Regions from separate parts of the Vibrio sp. KUL80 genome, predicted to be linked through region 1. Evidence: predicted binding sites of a transcription regulator. Region 1 holds the regulator's gene; the other holds the start of a gene.
The links. Region 1 encodes MetJ, which represses methionine synthesis genes. Its sites were predicted from a motif close to TTAGACNTNTANANGTCTAA; they were not measured.
Positions count from the first base shown of each region.

Region 2: a site for MetJ is predicted at 1,282-1,301, ahead of metK (methionine adenosyltransferase). Genes of this name have one in related genera too.

Region 1 is NZ_AP045841.1:289,291-297,329, reverse strand. Features, by position in the region: gene metF (methylenetetrahydrofolate reductase) at 1-668, opposite strand, end outside; gene AC6I8U_RS01345 (bifunctional aspartate kinase/homoserine dehydrogenase II) at 906-3,341, opposite strand; gene AC6I8U_RS01340 (O-succinylhomoserine (thiol)-lyase) at 3,348-4,517, opposite strand; gene metJ (met regulon transcriptional regulator MetJ) at 4,789-5,109, shown strand; gene AC6I8U_RS01330 (malic enzyme-like NAD(P)-binding protein) at 5,377-6,636, opposite strand; gene rpmE (50S ribosomal protein L31) at 6,965-7,183, opposite strand; gene priA (primosomal protein N') at 7,467-8,039, shown strand, end outside.
Region 2 is NZ_AP045841.1:433,587-441,625, forward strand. Features, by position in the region: gene metK (methionine adenosyltransferase) at 54-1,205, opposite strand; gene tkt (transketolase) at 1,516-3,528, shown strand; gene epd (erythrose-4-phosphate dehydrogenase) at 3,685-4,710, shown strand; gene AC6I8U_RS02025 (phosphoglycerate kinase) at 4,863-6,026, shown strand; gene fbaA (class II fructose-bisphosphate aldolase) at 6,166-7,242, shown strand; gene mscS (small-conductance mechanosensitive channel MscS) at 7,508-8,039, shown strand, end outside.

The sequences.
Region 1 (8,039 bases):
AAGCGTGACGCTTGTTTAAAGTTGGTCACAGGCAGAATACCTGGAACAATCTCTACATCGATACCAGCCGCTACACAGCGGTCACGAAAGCGTAGGTAGCTCTCTACATCAAAGAAGAACTGAGTGATCGCACGGTTCGCACCCGCATCCACTTTACGCTTTAGGTTAAGAAGATCCGCTTGTGCACTCTTCGCTTCTGGGTGAACCTCAGGGAACGCAGCGACTGAAATATCAAAATCATGGCGAGATTTTAGTAGTTCAACTAGGTCAGACGCATACATGTCTGGCTGACCGCCGCCTTCTGGAATATCACCACGCAGAGCAACGATGTTCTTAATGCCATTCGCCCAGTAATCTTCGGCGATATCGATAAGCTCATCACGTGACGCATCAATACAAGTTAGGTGCGGCGCTGCCACAAGGCCTGTCTCTGATTTAATTTCTTTGATGATAGAGTGCGTACGGTCACGCTCACCAGAGTTAGCACCGTAAGTCACTGAGACAAACTTAGGCTTGAGTGTTTTTAGGCGATGAACCGATTTCCACAGCGTCTCTTCCATTGTCGGCGTGCTCGGCGGAAAGAACTCGAATGAAACATTAATATTGTCCGATAGCTCAGCAATATTCTGGTTCAAAGCATCAATGTGGCCTGCGTGTGTGTATCCCATGGTCCTCTCCCTAATCACCAAGATTGGTTATCCCATCCAATCTCAGATTAAAACCTGTCTGTCTTTAAATGATGATTTTTTAATTTTTGACGTTTAGACGTCTATATGTCTACAGAATGAAATGAATGGGTTTTAAAGTCAATAGAGGGATTATGAATTTTTTTCATGTGGAGAGTTAGGGAAATTGAAGATCACAAACAAAAACAGGGAAACGATTTCTCGTTTCCCTGTTTTTGTTTAGAAGAAGCTCGACATCAAATTCAAATCCGACTGAATCGCCCCTGCAGTCACTTCTCGACCGGCACCAGGACCACGGATAACCAGCGGATTGTCTTTATACCACTTACTCTCAATCGCAAAGATATTGTCGCAAGGCAGAAGGTTTGCCAGCGCATGCTCTTTTGACAGCGCTTCAATCCCTACACGAGCCTTACCTTGTCGATCTAAACGAGCAACATAACGCAGCACTTTGTCTTCACGTTGAGCCTTCTCTAAACGCTCTTGCAAGATTTCGCTAAGCAGCGTGGCTTTTTCAAAGAAGCCCTCGAGTGATAGCTCAGCAAGCTCTTCAGGCACCAAAGACTCCACCTCGACGGCGTCAGGCTCGATATCGAGTCCTGACTCACGAGCCAGGATGACTAGCTTACGCATCACATCAGAGCCATCGAGATCTGAGCGAGGATCTGGCTCGGTTAAGCCCTGCTGCCACGCTAGGTCGACAAGCTCTGCAAAAGGTACAGAGCCGTCAAACTGCTGGAACAACCACGACAAGGTGCCCGAGAAAATCCCTGAAAGCGCAACGATGTCATCACCACTTTCACGCAGGTCGCGAACGGTATGGTTTATTGGTAACCCTGCGCCCACAGTGGCGTTGTAGAGCCAGTGTCGACCGGTTTTCGAAAACGCATCTTGCACGGCGTGATAGTCATTACTTGGAGCAGAGCCCGCAACCTTGTTCGCTGAGATGAGGTGGAGACCATGCTCTGCGATGCTGACGTATCTTTCCGCCAGTGCCGCACTCGCCGTCACGTCTAACACCACGCCTTCATCATAGCCTTGGAGTGCCGCTAGGCGTTGTAACCAGATATCACCCTGGTATTCAATCGCTTCGTCTTCGTAACGCGTAAGTACCTGCTGCTCGTCGATGCCATCTTCATCAAACCAATAGGTTTGGCTATCGATAACCGCGACTAAGTTGAAACTCATACCACGACGTTTCTCGAGCTCGCTTTTCTGCTCTTTAAATAGTGATAGCCAGCTTGAGCCAATATTGCCTTTACCACACAGAGCCACCGCAACACGCTTTTGCGCTTGGAATAGCTGAGTATGGACCGATTTCACGAGAGGTTGAATGTCTGACTTACGTAGCACAGCAGCAAGACTCAACTGAGACTCAGCTTCTGAAATAAACTCAACTGGCGCATGTTTAAGTTGCTGATAGAAGCCAAAGCAGTGGTTGGCATTTTTAGTCACGCCCGCCCCTACCGCAGCCAGCATGGAATAGCCTTCTTTGAGCTTAATCTCAGCTTCAATCGCCAGGTCTTGCAGCTCAGTAAGCGCGCCAGAGGCAATTTCAGCGGTATAAGCAAGACGAAGTCGAGATTGGTCCGCCTGCGCTTCGAACGCTAACGGTGCCAATTGTGCACGCTTAAGACTATTAAGCACTTCAGTCTGTGCACGCTCAAAGTCGTGACCCGCACCAAATGCCAGTTCAATAAGCAGAACTTCATCGAGTGACGTGATGATTTTTGCGCCGCGCCCTGATGCAAGCACACGCTCAATGCGTGTTGAACCAGACTCAGATTGATAGCTGCAGCGTAGATTCAAGTCCATCGCACTTTGAGCAACAGGCTGAAGCGTGCGGCTGTGCAACACAGGTGCTGCAAGACGAGCCAGTTCGCTGGCTTCATCTAAACGCAGCAGAGGCAATAGACATGCATCGCTCACCACACGTGGATCCGCACTGTATACACCAGCCACATCACTCCATATCGTCACGCATGACACTTCCGCCAATGCGCCAATGACAGTAGCTGAATAGTCAGAACCATTACGACCCAGCAGCACGGTTTCGCCGCATTCACTTTGTGCCATAAAGCCAGTGATCACCACACGGTGATGCGCATGCTGCGCCAATACTTCTTTGATTAGCGGGTATGATTTAGCGCGGTCTACCTCTGGCTGAGTGCCGAACTCAGCGCGAAGGAAGGCTCTTGCGTCTTGTGCCACTGCAGGCAAATCGCTCTGTCTAAGCAGTGCTGCCAATAGGCGTGAAGACCACACCTCGCCGTGCCCTAATACCGATGCGCGCTCAGCGTCTGTGAGCGGATAGCTAAGCTCACCAAGCGTGCTAAATTCGTCGTGTAACTGAGAGACCAGACCTTCGGCTTCTTCACCTGTTAGTAGTGACTCCACCAGCTCAATCTGAAACTGTCGAAGCGCCTGCAGGTGCTCGTGAGCGATACGCCCATCTTTATTGAGCGCATCTAGAAATTCGATGAGACGGTTAGTGGTTTTACCCGCCGCCGAGACCACAATAAGGTCTTCTTCATTAGAGTAGTCTTTTAAGATAGAGACCACTCGGCGATAACATTCAGGGTCTGCTAAGCTGCTGCCGCCAAATTTGTGCAACTGCTTACCTTGTCTGTTATTCAGGGTACTGCTTTGACTCATGCCGGCTTATCCTCTAAATGCAGATGCTTTCTCAAACGCTTGGGCAAGGTCATCAATCAGATCTTGCGCGTCTTCTAGACCAACCGAAAGGCGAAGTAGCTGCTGAGAAACGCCCGCTTCGGCTAACGCTTCTTCACCCATCGCACGATGCGTCATAGAAGCAGGGTGGCAAATCAGACTTTCGACGCCGCCAAGAGACTCAGCGAGCGAGAATAGCTCTAGCTCACCAACAAAATACTTAAGCTGCTCAAAGCTACCAGCAAACTCAAAGCTCAGCATAGAGCCAAAGCCAGATTGCTGCTTCTTGGCAATCTCATGACCTGGGTGCTCAGGCAGGCTTGGGTGATAAATCACTTTCACCAATGGTTGCGGCTTAAGAAAATCTAGGATCTGTTGCGAGCTCTCTTCATGGATGCGCATGCGAGCGCCAAGGGTACGAATACCACGCAGCGTCATGTAGCTATCAAATGGCGTGCCCGTCGCACCGATGCAGTTGCCCCACCATGCGAGCTCTTCAGCATGCTCTTCGGTTTTAGTGATCACCACACCGCCAATCACGTCAGAGTGACCGTTGATATATTTGGTCGTTGAGTGAATCACAAAGTCTGCGCCAAGCTCGAGAGGCTTTTGGTACACTGGTGTCAAAAAGGTGTTGTCTACCGCTACCAGCGCACCGACCTTTTTCGCTTTTTCGCACACGGCGGCAATATCGACAACGCGCACAAGTGGATTAGACGGCGTTTCAAGTAAGATCAGTTTTGGCTTTTGCTCAAGCGCGGCATCGAAGGCTTGCTCGTCACTTTGGTCGACAAAGTTAACCTTGAAGTCCCCTTTTTGCGCACGCGTGTTGAACAAGCGGTACGTGCCGCCATAACAGTCATGGGGAGCAATAATCGTGTCTTCTGGACCTAAGAAAGCAGACACCCAAAGGTTGAGTGCAGAAGTACCACAGTTAGTCACTACCGCGCCTTTACCGGATTCCAGCTCATACAGAGCGGTTTCCAACAAACCTCGGTTTGGGTTTCCTGAGCGGGTGTAATCGTAAGTCGGCACTTCCCCAAACGCAGGGAAACCATAGTTAGTAGAGAGATAAATAGGTGGCACCACAGCGTGATGCTGGGTATCCGATTCGATACCAGTACGTACGGCTATTGTCGCTGGCTTCCGATTGCTCATAGAAACTTCCTTTCTCAGATCGCATGGCTAGTTGGTGTAACCACAGTGTCTACTTTTACCGGTAATATGGGAACCGGCAAACGCCACAAACGTTAAAGAATTAACATTGCATTAAAATAAATGTCCACATTCGTTGTCCCACTTTACTTTCCAAAATGTGAGACGTCAACACTTCTAGACGTCTATATGTCTTTGCTTATGGCAGTAAATCCCGCTAAAATTGCAGCATTCTTATTATTACTATTTATGATTAACAGAGCGAAGGTGTGTAATGGCAGATTGGAATGGTGAATACATTAGCCCATATGCGGAGCACGGTAAGAAAAGCGAGCAAGTAAAAAAAATCACAGTGTCTATCCCGCTGAAGGTGCTAAAGGTATTGACCGATGAGCGTACTCGTCGCCAAATCAATAACCTACGCCATGCAACCAACAGTGAACTATTGTGCGAAGCTTTCCTGCACGCGTACACTGGCCAGCCGCTTCCGACCGACGAAGATTTAAGAAAAGACCGTCCTGATGATATCCCAACAGAAGCGAAAGAGCTGATGACGGCGATGGGGATTGAGTTTGAAGCGTTTGATGAAGAGTAAGTATTAAACGGAAATACAAAAGACGGTATTGATACCGTCTTTTTTATTACTTTAAGTTCGTGCTATTACTAGCACCTCTTCTCGTCATCCTTTTTCATTCGTCATCCTCACGAAAGTGAGGATCTTTATCAGCGCGTATGGTGCTCAATTTGTGTGAGTCACTCGCTATGAAAGATCCCCTTTTTCAAGGGGATGACGAAAATGAGACTGGATGATGAGCAACAGCGAAACTAAACAGTGCAGAGCTAACAATAAGCTGTTGAACTATTAAGCCATATAGCTATCAGGCAACTCAATACGCGCCACACCAGATTCAACTGCTGCTTTCGCTACCGCTTTAGCCACACGAGGAAGCAAACGCGGGTCCATTGGCTTTGGAATGATGTAGTCCTTACCAAAGGTCAACGCCTCAACACCTGCGGCATTCAGTACGTCTTGTGGTACTGGCTCTTTCGCTAGCTCACGAATCGCTTCTACCGCTGCCAGTTTCATCTCATCATTAATCTCACTCGCACGCACATCAAGAGCGCCACGGAAGATAAACGGGAAACACAGCACGTTATTTACCTGGTTCGGGTAGTCTGAACGACCTGTACCCATAATTAGGTCATCACGAACCTGATGAGCAAGCTCAGGTTTGATTTCTGGATCTGGGTTTGAACACGCAAATACGATTGGCTTGTCCGCCATCAGCTTAAGCGCTTCTGGTGGCAACAGATCAGGACCGGATACACCTAGGAATAGGTCCGCACCTTCAATCACATCTTCTAGCGTGCGCTTATCTGTGTTGTTGGCAAACAGCTCTTTGTATTCGTTAAGATCGTCACGACGAGTGTGGATCACACCTTTGCGATCCAGCATGTAGATCTTCTCACGCATCGCGCCACATTTGATCAACAGCTCCATACACGCGATCGCCGCCGCGCCTGCACCTAGACAGACAATCGTAGTTTCTTTTAGATCTTTACCCTGAAGCTCGATAGCGTTGAGCATACCTGCTGCAGTAACAATCGCCGTGCCGTGCTGGTCATCGTGGAATACCGGCACATCACAACGTTCGATTAGGCGTCGTTCAATCTCAAAACAGTCTGGCGCTTTAATATCTTCTAGGTTGATACCACCAAAGGTGTCTGAAATGTTCGCAACAGTATCTACGAACTCATCGATAGTGCGGTGTTTTACTTCGATATCAATGGAATCTAGACCCGCGAAGCGTTTAAACAGTAACGCTTTACCTTCCATAACTGGCTTAGACGCCATTGGACCTAGGTTACCAAGACCTAGGATGGCGGTACCGTTAGAGATCACTGCAACCATATTGCCTTTCGCAGTGTATTTATAAACATTCTCGGCATTTTGCGCGATTTCACGTACAGGTTCTGCCACACCAGGGCTGTAGGCCAGTGCGAGATCAGCGGCTGAGTTGGCGGGTTTAGTTAATGCTACTTCGATTTTTCCAGGTACAGGGTTGGCATGGTAATCAAGCGCTTGCTGGCGAAATTCGTCAATTTGATGGTCATCGGACATGGTTAGCTATCCTGCTTTTATAAGACTGATTAGTTACTTAGATGTAATTATGAGTATAAGCCCGTTTATTTTTATTCGCGTTGCTTCTAAAGGGTTACACACACAGAGTGGGGACATTTGAACGGAGAGGAGGTATCTCTGATGTTCATTACTCTGACGAACTAATACTACGCGAGTTTATTAGGCTTTTGAATGGATGGAAGTGATGAAGCGAAGAAAAAAGTAGAGATAGGTAGCACGTTATGCAAGCGGATGTTGACAGGTAAACAAACAGCTAAAAAGCAAAAAGGACGCCGAAGCGTCCTTTTTTAATCTGCAAAAGTAATCATTACTTCTTGCTAGATAGAGCACCGAAACGCTTGTTGAAGCGATCAACACGGCCGCCAGTATCAACGATACGTTGCTTACCAGTGTAGAATGGGTGGCACTTATCACATACGTCTAGGTGGATAGAATCTTTACCTAGAGTAGAGTTGAATTCGAATGTGTTGCCGCAAGAGCAAGTTGCTGTTACAGCTTTGTATTCTGGGTGGATACCAGCTTTCATGGGAAACCTCAATAATTTAGGCCGTGTCGCCATCCGATTCTAAGCCGGACACCACACGTAGTTAATAAATAGATGATACCATCGCTTTGCATTTCAATATGAAAGCAAGAAGCCATGCCATCAAGGCGCAGTATAGTAATGAATAGTGCCAAGGGAATCAACTAAAATTGCGACTTTTTTCGCCACCTTCGGTGAGCCTTAGCCGATAAATTGATTATCCAGTCTATACAAGGCGACCCATACCGTTAGAATAGACGTCTTCTTTATCAATATCGACCTAACTATGCGCCCAAATGTCGCTCGAGTGGCTCTTCCCGTCCCACTTGATAAACAGTTTGACTACCTCGTCCCTGCTCACCTTTTTCCTGTGGTTGGCGGGCGCGTGTCTGTACCATTTGGACCAAAAACGCTCGTCGGTATTGTGATGCAATTTAGTCATGAGTCTGAGTTTCCGATAGACAAACTCAAGCCGATAAAGGCGGCGTTAGATACGGCTCCCGTTTGGTCTAAGCCTCTTTTTGACCTTATCTCATGGTGCAGCCTTTATTACCAGCATCCACTCGGCGACACCTTGAGTAACGCGCTACCCGCAGCCCTTAGAAAAGGCAAGCCTGCTGAATTTGCCGCAACCGTGGAGTGGCAGATCACAGAAGCTGGCAAGACTCAATTAATGTCCGGCTTTGGGCGAGCGGTGAAGCAAGCCAAAGTCATGCATATGTTGGAATCTGGTCCGTGTTCGCATCAGCTGTTTATCGACAGTGACGTCAGCACTAGCGTACTCAAGACACTGACAGAAAAAGGCTGGATCACGTCGATAGAGAGACAAACCCAGCAAACTCATTGGCCAGAGGCGATC
Region 2 (8,039 bases), 140 kb from region 1:
CCCTCAAAAAAATTTGAGGGCTTTTTTGGAGTAAATACTCAGACTAAGAGTAATTACAGACCAGCGAAATCACGTAGGATTGCCGCTTTGTCTGTCGCTTCCCAAGGGAACTCTTCGCGACCGAAGTGACCGTATGCTGCAGTCTTCTTATAGATAGGTTGCAGCAGGTTTAGCATCTCTTGCAGGCCGTATGGACGCAGGTCGAAGTTTTGACGAACTGCTTCTACGATGATGTCGTGAGAAACTTTTTCAGTACCAAACGTCTCAACCATGATAGATGTTGGATCAGCAACACCGATTGCGTAAGACAGTTGGATCTCACAACGGTCAGCCATACCAGCCGCTACGATGTTCTTCGCTACATAACGTGCTGCGTATGCTGCAGAACGGTCAACTTTTGATGGATCTTTACCAGAGAATGCACCACCACCGTGACGAGCTGCGCCGCCGTAGGTATCAACGATGATCTTACGACCCGTTAGACCACAGTCACCCATAGGACCACCGATTACGAAACGACCGGTTGGGTTGATGAAGAAGTTGGTTTCTTTGTTGATCCACTCAGATGGTAGTACTGGCTTGATGATCTCTTCCATTACTGCTTCACGCAGATCCGGTGTTGAGATTGAATCACAGTGCTGAGTTGAAAGAACAACCGCATCGATACCAACGATCTTACCTTGGTCGTATTGGAACGTTACCTGAGACTTAGCGTCTGGACGTAGCCAAGGTAGAGTGCCGTTCTTACGTACTTCCGCTTGCTTTTGAACAAGACGGTGAGAGTAAGTGATAGGTGCTGGCATTAGGATGTCAGTTTCGTTCGTTGCGTAACCGAACATGATGCCTTGGTCGCCTGCGCCTTGCTCTTTTGGATCTTCTTTATCAACACCCTGGTTGATGTCTGGAGACTGCTTACCGATGGTGTTTAGAACGGCACAAGAGTCCGCGTCAAAACCCATGTCAGAGTGAACGTAGCCGATTTCGCGAACGGTTTCACGAGTTAGCTCTTCGATGTCTACCCATGCTGAAGTGGTGATCTCACCACCCACCATCACCATGCCAGTCTTAACGTAAGTTTCACAAGCAACACGTGCTTTTGGATCTTGTTCTAGGATTGCATCAAGAACCGCGTCAGAGATTTGGTCTGCGATTTTATCTGGATGGCCTTCTGATACTGACTCAGAAGTAAACAGGTGCTTAGCCATGAGAGCTCCAATTACTGTTTTTAAGCGAGTGTCGAATCACTCACTTGTAATAAATTCAATGATATATAGTAGGTGTATCTACATCTAGACGTCTATTCTAGTCATCAATGTTCGATTAGCAAGCGATTTTTGCTTTTAACATATAGCCAAACGTTTGCCTATTTTGCGCGTGGATCGCCACATTCCGGCGACATTATTCGGCGATAATGCCAAAAAATGACGGTAAATCGTTTGCAGAGACTATATGGCTTTGCGACAATAGCCGCCGCTGATTATTCAATCAGTCTATGAAAAACTTGGAATTCGCTTAATGCACTCAGGAGCAGACATGTCTTCTCGTAAACAACTCGCTAATGCAATCCGCGCGCTAAGCATGGATGGTGTTCAACAAGCTAACTCAGGTCACCCAGGTGCACCAATGGGTATGGCAGATATCGCTGAAGTTCTTTGGCGTTCTCACCTAAATCACAACCCGTCAAACCCAGAGTGGGCTGACCGCGACCGTTTCGTACTGTCAAACGGCCACGGCTCAATGCTGATTTACTCTCTGCTTCACCTAAGCGGTTACGAGCTATCAATTGACGATCTTAAAAACTTCCGTCAACTGCACTCAAAAACACCAGGTCACCCAGAGTACGGCTACGCACCAGGTATCGAGACGACGACTGGTCCTCTAGGTCAAGGCATCACTAACGCGGTTGGTATGGCGATTGCTGAGAAATCTCTTGCAGCGCAATTCAACAAAGAAGGTCACGATATCGTTGACCACTTCACTTATGTATTCATGGGTGATGGCTGTCTGATGGAAGGTATCTCTCACGAAGCGTGTTCACTAGCGGGTACCCTAGGTCTAGGCAAGCTGATCGCGTTCTGGGATGACAACGGCATCTCTATCGATGGTGAAGTGGAAGGTTGGTTCTCTGATGACACACCTAAGCGCTTCGAAGCATACGGCTGGCACGTAATCCCTGCAGTAGACGGTCACGATGCTGACGCGATCAATGCAGCGATTGAAGCGGCAAAAGCGGATCCACGTCCAACACTTATCTGTACTAAAACCATCATCGGTTTTGGTTCACCAAACAAAGCGGGCTCTCACGACTGTCACGGTGCACCACTAGGTCACGACGAAATTGCAGCAGCGCGTGAATTCCTAGGTTGGGAACACGGTCCATTCGAAATCCCAGCAGACATTAAAGCTGAGTGGGATGCAAACGAAGCGGGTAGCGCAAAAGAAGCAGCTTGGAACGAGAAGCTAGCAGCTTATGAAGCGGCTTACCCAGAACTTGCGGCTGAGTTTAAGCGTCGCGTGAACGGTGAGCTTCCAGCTCAGTGGGAACAAGAAGCAAGCAAGATCATTGCTGACCTTCAAGCAAACCCTGCAAACATTGCATCACGTAAGGCGTCTCAAAATGCACTAGAAGCGTTCGGTAAGATGCTTCCTGAATTCATGGGCGGCTCTGCTGACCTAGCGCCATCAAACCTAACCATGTGGTCTGGTTCTCAGTCGCTAACGGCTGATGATGCGTCTGGTAACTACATCCACTACGGTGTGCGTGAGTTCGGTATGACAGCGATCATCAACGGTATCGCGCTACACGGTGGTTTCGTACCATACGGTGCAACCTTCCTAATGTTCATGGAATATGCTCGTAACGCAATGCGCATGGCAGCACTGATGAAAGTGCAAAACATCCAAGTTTACACTCACGACTCTATCGGTCTGGGTGAAGATGGTCCAACGCACCAACCAGTTGAGCAAATTGCATCACTACGTGTAACGCCAAACATGAGCACATGGCGTCCATGTGACCAGGTTGAGTCTGCAGTGGCTTGGAAATACGCGATTGAGCGTAAAGACGGTCCGACGTCGCTTATCTTCTCTCGTCAAAACCTAACACAGCAAGATCGTGACGCTGAGCAGCTAGCAAACGTTGCTAAAGGTGGTTACATCCTGAAAGATTGCGAAGGCACGCCTGAGCTGATCCTTATTGCGACAGGTTCTGAAGTTGAGCTAGCAACAAATGCTTACGCTGAGCTAATTGCTGAAGGTAAGAAAGTACGCGTAGTGTCTCTTCCTTCTACTGACGTCTTTGACGCGCAAGATGAAGCATACCGTGAAGCGGTTCTTCCAGCGGAAGTAACTAAGCGTATCGCGGTTGAAGCGGGTATTGCGGATTACTGGTACAAGTATGTTGGCTTCGGTGGCAAGATCATCGGTATGACGACATTCGGTGAGTCTGCGCCAGCAGGCGAGCTATTCAAGATGTTTGGCTTCACGACTGAAAACGTTGTGAACACAGCAAAAGAGCTGCTTGCATAAGCACCTTTCTTCTTGAAATGAAAAACCGAGCACTAGTGCTCGGTTTTTTTCTGGGTCGAGAAACGCATTGTCACCAGCTTACAACTCTTGATGCGAAAGCAACCGTTATCGGTTACCATGCAAGCCTTTATCACGTGAACAAAAAGGCGTAATGCGATGCTAAGAGTGGCAATTAATGGCTTTGGACGCATTGGACGGAATGTACTCAGAGCGCTGTACGAAAGCGAGAAGAACGACCAAATTAAAGTCGTCGCCGTTAACGAGTTGGCGCAACCTGAAGCGATGGCTCACCTGCTTCAATACGATACCAGTCATGGTCGTTTTGATAAGAAGGTTTCTCATGACCAAGAGCATTTGTACCTTACGCATAAAGATGGTCAGTTCGACACCATTCGTATTTTGCATCTTGAGGACATCAGCCTGTTACCGTGGAAAAACCTAGAGGTTGATATCGTATTAGATTGCACTGGTGTATTCGGTAGCCGCGCTGATGGCGAGAAACACATCGAAGCTGGCGCAAAGAAGGTATTATTTTCTCATCCAGGTAGCAATGATCTTGATAACACCATTATTTTCGGTGTTAATCACCATACACTGACCAAAGATCACACCATCGTCTCCAATGGTTCTTGCACCACAAACTGTATCGTGCCGGTTATTCAAGCGTTAGATGAAGCCTTTGGTATCGACTCTGGGACTATCACCAGCATTCACTCTTCAATGAATGATCAACAAGTTATCGACGCCTATCATGGCGATCTCCGCCGTACTCGCTCAGCCAGTTTATCCATTATTCCGGTGGATACGAAACTCCATAAGGGCATCGAACGCATCTTTCCGAAATTTTCTAACAAATTTGAAGCAATTTCTGTAAGAGTGCCAACAATTAACGTCACCGCTATGGATCTTAGTGTAACTATAAATACGAATGTGAAAGTTAATGACGTAAATCAAGTCATTATTAACGCTTCTCGGTGTACATTAGACGGCATTGTTGACTATACTGAAGCACCGCTGGTTTCCGTGGACTTTAACCACGACCCGCACAGCGCCATTGTTGATGGGACACAGACTCGAGTGAGTGATGGTCGTCTAGTCAAAATGCTGGTGTGGTGTGACAACGAGTGGGGCTTTGCTAACCGCATGTTAGACACCGCGTTAGCAATGCAAGCGTCTCAGTAGTATCAAGGGCGCTCTTGGGGAAAAATATTAATTTCGAAGGTTGAAATTAATATTCATGAGCCCAATATAAGTAAGCAGTTGATGAATTCTAAAACTTGGCAAGAAGCCGGGTTTCAAAAACTTTATTTATTTTTTAGTTGAGAGGACTAAACATGTCTGTAATCAAGATGACTGACCTGGATCTAGCAGGTAAACGCGTATTTATCCGTGCTGATCTGAACGTACCTGTTAAAGACGGTAAAGTAACATCTGACGCTCGTATTCTTGCGTCTCTACCAACCATCAAGCACTGCCTAGAAGCTGGCGCTAAAGTTATGGTTACGTCTCACCTAGGTCGTCCTACTGAAGGCGAGTACGCAGAAGAATTCTCTCTACAACCTGTAGTTAACTACCTAAACGACGCACTTGAGTGTGAAGTTAAGCTTGCTAAAGATTACCTAGATGGTCTAGAGCTTAACGCTGGTGAGCTAGTTGTTCTTGAAAACGTTCGCTTTAACAAAGGCGAAAAGAAGAACGAAGAAGAGCTATCTAAGAAATACGCTGCACTGTGTGACATCTTCGTAATGGATGCATTCGGTACTGCTCACCGTGCGCAAGCTTCAACTCACGGTGTTGGCATGAACGCGCCTGTAGCGTGTGCTGGTCCTCTACTAGCTAACGAACTAGACGCACTAGGCAAAGCAATGGACAAGCCTGCTCGTCCAATGGTTGCTATCGTTGGTGGTTCTAAAGTATCGACTAAGCTAACGGTTCTTGAGTCACTATCTAAAATCGCTGACCAACTTGTTGTTGGTGGTGGTATCGCGAACACGTTCATCGCTGCAGCTGGCCACAACGTTGGTAAGTCTCTATACGAAGCAGATCTAGTAGACACAGCTAAGAAGCTAATGGATGAGTGTGCAATTCCAGTTGCGACTGACGTTGCATGTGCAAAAGCATTCGACGAGAACGCAGAAGCTGAAATCAAGCACGTATCTGAAGTTCAAGACGACGACATGATTTTCGACCTAGGTCCAGACTCAACAGCTGAACTAGCAAAAATCCTGAAAGATGCTAAAACTATCCTATGGAACGGCCCTGTTGGCGTATTCGAATTCAAGAACTTTGAAGCGGGAACAGAAGGCATTTCTAAAGCGATCGCTCAATCTGAAGGTTTCTCTGTAGCGGGTGGTGGTGACACGCTAGCAGCTATCGACAAGTTCGGTATCAAAGCTGACGTTTCTTACATCTCTACAGGTGGCGGTGCTTTCCTTGAGTTTGTGGAAGGTAAAGTACTACCAGCAGTAGCAATGCTTGAAGAGCGTGCTAAAGCATAATTATCTTTTTTATTAAGCGGACTGATTGGTCCGCTTTTATCTATGCTGCAATGGCTGGTTAACTTTGATACAATGCCGCCCGTTGTGAGCAAACGATTGCCAATATTTATTTAAAACGACAGAAAATAGGACTTATTCCATGTCTAAGATCTTCGACTTCGTAAAACCAGGTGTTATCTCTGGCGATGACGTACAGAAAGTATTTGAAGTTGCTAAAGAGAACAACTTCGCTCTTCCTGCAGTTAACGTAGTGAACACTGACTCTATCAACGGTGTTCTTGAAGCTGCAGCTAAAGTTAAAGCTCCAGTTGTAGTTCAGTTCTCTAACGGCGGTGCTGGCTTCTTCGCTGGTAAAGGCGTTAAGCTTGAAGGTCAAGGTGCGCAAATCCTAGGTGCAGTTGCTGGTGCAAAATACGTTCACGCAGTTGCTGAATCTTACGGTGTTCCAGTGATTCTTCACACAGACCACGCTGCGAAGAAACTTCTACCATGGATCGACGGTCTTCTAGATGCAGGTGAAGAGTTCTTCGCTCAAACTGGTAAGCCTCTATTCTCTTCTCACATGATCGACCTTTCTGAAGAGTCTCTAGAAGAGAACATCGAAATCTCTGCTAAGTACCTAGCTCGCATGGCGAAAATGGGTATGACTCTAGAGATCGAACTAGGTTGTACTGGTGGTGAAGAAGACGGCGTAGATAACTCTCACATGGACGCATCTGAGCTTTACACTTCTCCAGAAGACGTAGCATACGCATACGAGAAACTAAACGCTGTTAGCCCACGTTTCACTATCGCTGCTTCTTTCGGTAACGTACACGGTGTTTACAAGCCAGGTAACGTTGTTCTAACTCCAACTATCCTACGTGACTCTCAAGCATACTGTTCAGAGAAGTTCGGTATCGCACCTAACGCTCTAAACTTCGTATTCCACGGTGGTTCTGGTTCTACTGAAGCAGAGATCCAAGAGTCTATCGGCTACGGTGTTATCAAAATGAACATCGATACTGATACACAGTGGGCAACTTGGGACGGTATCCGTTCTTACGAAGCTGAGAACCACGATTACCTACAAGGTCAAATCGGTAACCCAACTGGTGAAGACGCGCCAAACAAGAAGTACTACGATCCACGCGTATGGCTACGTGCTGGTCAATCTTCAATGGTTGCTCGTCTAGAGAAAGCTTTCGCTGACCTAAACGCTATCGACGTACTATAAGATTAAATCGCATAAGATTTAACTGATAGTAAGATGAAAAAAGTCGCTCTTTGGAGCGGCTTTTTTTGTGTCTGATGAAAATTGTGTGATTGATCTGAAAAAAACTGGCATTAACGCATATGTTTGCGTAACCTTTTGTTAAGTAATGTGTATTGATATTGATTTCCTGTATGCATTGCTGATTACGGCGCGCCTTTGCTAATAGAACAGTGGTATTAGCTAAGACTCGCTTTGCCCAATTCGTTTTATTTAAGAGGTACGCAATATGGCTGGTGAGTCAGTTGATATCGAAACTCCGCTCGTGGATAGCCTGTCGCATGCAGAAAAATGGCTAACCAATAACTCTGATCTTCTGATCCAGTACGGTGTAAACATCATCTCTGCACTGCTTATCCTATTTATCGGTAACATTATCGTTAAAGCGATAGCGGGCAGCGTCGCTAAGCTGCTGCACAAGAAGAAGATGGATAAAGCCGTCGTTGAGTTTATCCATGGGATTGTACGCTACACCTTATTTGTCATCGTACTCATTGCTGCATTAAGTCGCATCGGCGTACAAACCGCCTCAGTGGTTGCGGTCATCGGTGCTGCCGGTTTAGCTATCGGTCTTGCTCTGCAAGGCTCGCTTTCTAACTTTGCCGCGGGTGTGCTTATTGTTGGCTTCCGTCCGTTTAAGTCAGGTGACTACGTAGAGATTGGTGGTGTAGCGGGTTCAGTGGATTCTATCCAGATCTTCCAAACTATCCTTACCACACCAGACAACAAGATGGTTGTGGTTCCAAACGCATCGGTCATTG